One region of the Brochothrix thermosphacta DSM 20171 genome, then DNA from elsewhere that is predicted to be linked to it. Evidence: riboswitches for the same ligand, from Rfam matches in the RefSeq annotation. Region 1 holds a riboswitch; the other holds the start of a gene.

What was found. Region 1 has a riboswitch for thiamine pyrophosphate ahead of tenA (thiaminase II). Riboswitches for the same ligand answer to the same signal wherever they lie in the genome.
Region 2: another riboswitch for thiamine pyrophosphate. It lies ahead of V6S17_RS00810 (ECF transporter S component); the one in region 1 lies ahead of tenA (thiaminase II).

Annotation. Positions count from the first base shown of each region.
Region 1 covers NZ_CP145608.1:2,208,348-2,211,505, forward strand. Annotated here, with positions in the region: gene V6S17_RS10995 (methionine ABC transporter ATP-binding protein) at 1-582, shown strand, start outside; gene V6S17_RS11000 (methionine ABC transporter permease) at 575-1,237, shown strand; gene tenA (thiaminase II) at 1,290-1,961, opposite strand; TPP riboswitch at 2,080-2,183, opposite strand; gene V6S17_RS11010 (N-acetylmannosamine-6-phosphate 2-epimerase) at 2,228-2,914, opposite strand.
Region 2 covers NZ_CP145608.1:149,425-152,582, forward strand. Annotated here, with positions in the region: gene V6S17_RS00805 (ABC transporter ATP-binding protein) at 1-892, opposite strand, end outside; gene V6S17_RS00810 (ECF transporter S component) at 879-1,454, opposite strand; TPP riboswitch at 1,567-1,672, opposite strand; gene V6S17_RS00815 (biotin transporter BioY) at 1,809-2,354, shown strand; gene V6S17_RS00820 (penicillin-binding transpeptidase domain-containing protein) at 2,525-3,158, shown strand, end outside.

The sequences.
Region 1 (3,158 bases):
CGTGTAGCGATTGCACGTGCCCTTTCACATGAACCAGAAATTTTATTAAGCGACGAAGCAACAAGTGCACTTGATCCCACTACAACAGAGTCTATCCTTGATTTATTGTTAGAAATAAACCAGGAGCTAGGCCTAACCATCTTTTTAATCACGCATGAATTAAGTGTTATTCAGCGCTTGTGTGATCGTGTTGCGGTGATGCAAGATGGACAAATTGTAGAACAAGGGCCTGTCGTTGATGTGTTTACACAGCCGCGTTCAACTATTACCAAAACATTCGTTCAAGATTCGGCAAAATACAAATTGCCTGCTAAATTTTTGCAAACTTTACCAGAAGAAGGCGTTCTTATCCATTGTACTTTTGTTGGTATTTCATCAACTAAACCAGCATTAGCACATGTAGCAACTACTTTTGGAGTGGTACCTAATATCATTGCTGGTGGAATTGATCAATTTAAAAATGAATCCGTTGGCAATCTTCTGGTTCATTTAGAGGGCGAACCAGACAAAGTAACTGCAGCAATTAATTATCTGAGTGGTCAAGGAATTATTGTGAAGAAAGAAGGTGAAATCAATGGCTAATTTTTTTAATGAATGGGGTCCCACTTTACTCGATGGTTTAGCTGCGACGATTCAGATGACCGTGATTTCCCTACTGATTTCAATTATTCTCGGCGTCCCTTTAGCTATTCTACTTGTACTAACACGTAAAGGTGGTTACGCGGATAGTCCTGTCGCATACGCTATTTCAAATGCTGCTATCAACGTTATTCGATCAATCCCTTTCATCATATTGCTATTCTTTCTACTCCCTTTTACAAAGGTCGTAGCTGGCACAACGATTGGCGTCCAAGGTGTTATCGTTCCATTAGTTGTCTATTGTGCGCCTTATATTGCACGTTTGATTGAATCTGCATTATTAGAAGTCGATAAAGGTGTTGTTGAAGCGTATCAATCCATGGGTATCTCAACTTGGAAAATCATTTGGTTTGTGGTGGTTCGTGAATCCCGTTCATCGATTGTTTTAGGTTTAACAATTGCTACTATTGGTTTGATTGGCGCAACTGCTATGGCTGGCTTTGTAGGCGCTGGCGGTTTAGGTGACCTTGCTTATCAATTCGGTTATCTTCGCTTCCAACCTAACATGATGTATGCCACCTTAATTTTGTTGATTGTGATTGTACAAATTATTCAATCTCTCGGCAGCTTAATTGCTCGTCGTTTGAAAAAAAATTAATAAAAAATCGCACGGTAGACGTAAAACACGTCAGCTGTGCGATTTTTTTCACTTACTTTTCTGATGGCCATTGTTCTCCGGCATAAGCCATTTCCCAAAATGCCAATTCATACTCCTTAGCCCGTTTAAATGCATCGCGCATTTTTTCCTTTTCCGCTTCACTACTTAGTTCGGCTAAACGATTTAACAAATCAATTTGTACTTGAGTCTCTTTCTGAAATAGCTCGCTACCATAGTTTTCCAGCCAACTAGCATACAAGGGGTTCACTGGTTTACTGTCCCGATAATAAGACCCAATATCTGCATAAAGCCAATAACAAGGAAGTAGTCCAGCAATCGTTTGCCCTAAACTTCCTGCCATCGCCACACGATATAAATGTGATGTATACCCATATGCTGTTGGTAATGGACGAATATCAGTTTGTATTGTTGTCGACATCCCTAATAAACGAGCATGCTCCGTGTGCATTAACATCTCTGCTGCAATTGTTTCTTGTGCTTGCTTCAATAACATATGAGTAACAGCTGTTTCTTCTGCTTGAACTGCTGCTAGCGCATGTATTTTACTATAATGGTTTAGATAATACATATCCTGCACTAAATACCGTTTAAATGCTTCTTCTGGTAATGTTCCTTCTGCTAGTTCGACTACAAAAGGATGTGTCATGCTTTTTTCCCAACTCTTTGCTGTCATGACTTTTAACTCGTCTGTGAACAATGTCATTTTCTGATCCCCCTTTAATTAAGCGTAAAAAAACAACCACCTTCTAAAAAGAGAAAGTGGTTGTTTTTGTATGCGAAAAAACGGCTAAACACCAGCTGTTAAACAGAATGATGTTCCATACGAGAACAAGCCACATTCCTTCCGCTGGTACTAACCAGATCAAGTCAAAGGGTTGAGGACAATGTCCAATCTCAGCTTATCTAAGCTCCCCTAGTGGTGTTTATTTACTGCTTCATCTTAGCATGTTCATTCTAATCATTCAATCGTTATCTTTTTTCATTCATTTTCGTTACAAATTTTTCTGTAATAAGTTGTGGACGCGTAATTGCGCTTCCAACAACAATAGAATGAACACCTAATTGTTTACACTGCTGTGCTTTTTCAGGTGTATCAACATTACCTTCTGCGATGACAGGTAGTGTACATTTCTCAATAATTGTTCGTAGTTTTTCAAAATGATTAGCTGCCAAATCATGACCTTCAGATTCAGCTGTGTACCCAATCAATGTTGTCGATATACAATCAAACCCTAACGATTCAGCATTAAGGGCTTCATCTACTGTAGCAATATCTGCCATTAGTAATATATCAGGATAATTCAACTTAATTTTAGAGACTAATTCTGCTAAACTTTCACCATTCGGTCGTACTCGGCTAGTCGCATCTAAGGCAATCATTTCACAACCTGTTGTCATTAATTCATTAACTTCTAACATTGTGGCTGTAATAAATACAGGGGAGTCCTCATAGTCCCGTTTGATAATTCCTACAATGGGTAAACTTGTTGTCGCTTGAATTGCTATAATATCAATTACTGAATTTGCCCGAATACCAACTGCCCCACCTTGCTCAGCTGCAACTGCTAAACGGCTCATAATGTAAGAACTATGTAAGGGTTCATTTTCTAACGCTTGACATGACACGATTAAACCGTCTTTTACCTTTTTTAACATCGTCATTTTCATCCGCCTCCATTACCTTTTCACTACACTTCTTCACAGCACTCTCTGACGCCATTTTTTTCACGTTACTGTATCACTACTCAAAAATGTTTTCACACACTAAATATAACGATTGCAATCGCTTTCGTCAAATTATAACTGTCACTACTGACCTATTAATGGTGAAAAATTCGAGCTGAAATACATACTGCAAAAAACAGATATTAGAAGATACTTTTGAAGATAAATTCAATGT
Region 2 (3,158 bases), 510 kb from region 1:
TGGATTTCCCTGAGCCGTTCTCCCCGGAAATACAAAGCCAATCCCCCGTTTGAACAGTGAGGTTATCTAGGGAAACCACTGTTTGTTTTTTTCGTTTTACTTTGAACTGTGAAGCGGTGAGTAAATTTTCAGGAGATGCGATAGGAATACGCTCGAATTTTGGAGCAAGTGTCCAACTTTCAGGGTGCCAAATCCCGGCATCGTGCAGATAGTCTGTATGTGTTGTCAAAATTTCAGCAGTAGGTCCATCCGCTATAATGGAGCCATCTTCTGACATAATGACTATGCGCGAGACATAATCGATAATTTCGGTAATCTTATGTTCCACTACGATGACCGTTTGTTGCTGAGTGAGCTGTTTCATTTGTTCCCAAAAATACTGTGTTGCTTCAGGGTCAAGCATTGCTGTGGGTTCATCTAGGTAGTAGAAATCACTTTTCAGAGCTAATAAACTCGCTAATTGCAAACGTTGCTTCATTCCGCCTGACAATTTATTGATGGCGGTATGTGTATCCGTTGTAACGTTAGCAAGTGCCATGTAATGAGCAATACGCTCCGGCATCTCTGCTGAGGGAATTTGTTGATTTTCAAATACGAACGCAATTTCTTCATCCGTGTAAGGCATGTTGAATTGCGCATCAGGATCTTGAAAGAAATACGCGGTGTTATCAGGGACACGTAAATCATCCCATTTAGCAGGGACATCAATAATGGTTGGAATAAGCCCAGCTAATACTTCGAGTAAGGTGGATTTACCAGCACCACTAGGGCCTAAAACTAAGATTTTTTCACCGCTTGTATAAGAAAAATCCAGATTTTTAAGAAACGCTTCTTTCATACCTGGAAATAACAGTCGTAGATTTTTTGTGCCATACTCGTTATTTGAGAGCATCGTAGTCATCCTTTGTGATGGGACGTACCATTTGAGCAACACCTGTTTTCTCCATTGCTTTAGCAAGGTAGTAAGTTAAGAAACCGGTAATGATGATTGTACCAATGAAGCGGAAAACAATGATAAGAGTCAAAGCCCAAGGTTGAACAGCGAGGTAACCATATGGCCAGTCAATTAAGAAAGAAGCAAGGCAAGCTAGTAAGCCTGATATAATAGCCGTATCTAATGTGAAACGACGGTAACGCGTCATCAAAAAGATGAGTTCACAAGCAAGTCCTTGACCAATACCGTAAACAAAACTTTGCATCCCCATACCTCCTGCTAAAAATGTTTCAATTAGCGCCGCAGCTGCTTCTGCTATTAAGGCTACACCAGGTTTGCGGATAATTAACATTGCAAATGGCCCGGCCATGAACCAAAACCCATAAATCACTTGTTCCAATTGTAAACCAAAGGGTTTTAATAAATCATAAGGAATCGTACCTACTTTATAAATAATCCCGAACACTAATGCAATGACAATCGCTACCAAGGTATCCTTTAATGTGAGTGTCTTTTTCATCTGAATCTCCCCTTTTATCTTATTTTAGGGCATAAAAAAAGCCCCGTTTACATTACCCAAAACCAGGGTTGTAAGCGAAACGTGTTAAAGGTACAGACTTAACCTTTATAATAAATAGACGTTTCCACTTTCCTACGCTGGTATTAACCAAATCAGGTTCAAAGGGATTAGACATACCGTCTATCTCAGCTAAATGAATAGCACCCCTAGTGGATAAATATAAGTTGGTTAAAATATAACACAGACGTTTCACATTAGCAAACGCCGCTCTTTTGTTAACTTTTAAAATAAAAGGTTGACATTGTTGGTGAGGAAAGTTAAAATTTACTTATTCGAGGAATAGGGGAGATTCAGATGAAAACACATTCAATTGCATTTATAGGGATAATGATAGCAGTACTTATTATTTTAGGATTTATACCACCGATCACGATAGGAATCATACCCGTTCCAATTGCAGTACAAAGCATGGGTGTCTTATTAGCAGGATTGTTATTAGGTAAGCGGAACGGTACTATCGCAGTATTGTTATTGTTGCTGCTTGTTGCAGTAGGTTTACCTGTTTTGGCAGGAGGTCGTGGTGGGTTCGCGTTGTTTTACAGCCCAACTGCTGGTTATATAATTGCTTATCCAATCGCTGCTTTTTTAATTGGCTGGTGGAGTGGTAAGTTAGGCGAAAAGCCCTCATTTCTTCGGTTGTTCGCAGTGACTGTTATAGCTGGGGTGCTAGTCATCGATTCATTTGGAGCAATTGGTTTACACTTTGTTACGGGTATGCCTTTAAAAGCTGCATTCTTATCGAACTTGGTATTTATTCCAGGTGATTTACTAAAAGCGATATTGAGCGTTATCATTTTACAACGATTACCCAAAAATTTACGCTACAAGTTAAGAGCCTAATAAAAAAGTCCTATATCGGCTATGGTTAGCGATATAGGGCTTTTTGTTGTTTCTGGAATAATCAATTAGAAGTGTTATAATGACTGTAAGTTAATAATTAGTGTATGAGTGTTAGTGCCAGATATAAATTGATAAAATTTTATAAAATACGTCAATAAAAGGAGAACGATATGACAAGAAAAAAATGGCTTGTTGTGGGCGGTGTGATTGTTGCATTGGTTTTGGTAGCGAGTGTTTTTGGTGTGAAAAAGTATCAAAATGCTAAGGCCGAACGAGAAAAATTAGCAGCTGTTCAGACTGTTGCTAATAATTATGTGAAAAGTTTGCAGTCAAAAGATTTTAAGAAGTTAACAACACTATTATCCAATGATAGCATTAAAGCTGAAGGTTTAGACGAAAAAGAATTGGTAACAAAATACACTAATATTTATGAAGGTATTAATGCTACGATTACGAACATTAAGGCAGATGAAGTTAGCTACGATGAAGCTGATGATAGTTACTCGTTTTCTTATGATATGAAGATGACAACAACTCTTGGTTCATTACCCGTTAAGCGTTATACTGTCAAATTTGTATCAGATAATAATGAATGGAAGGTTAAATGGCTCACAAGTTTAATTTTTCCGGAAATGAAAAAAGGTGACAAATTACACATTGAAACGTTCTCTCCAGTTAGAGGGACGATTAGTGATAAAGATGATGCGCCATTAGCGAAAGACAATGATGAAGGAATACGAAATTATGAATTAGGAGCAGCGGATTCAGCGATAACGGGTTATGTTCGTCCTGTAACAGCAGATG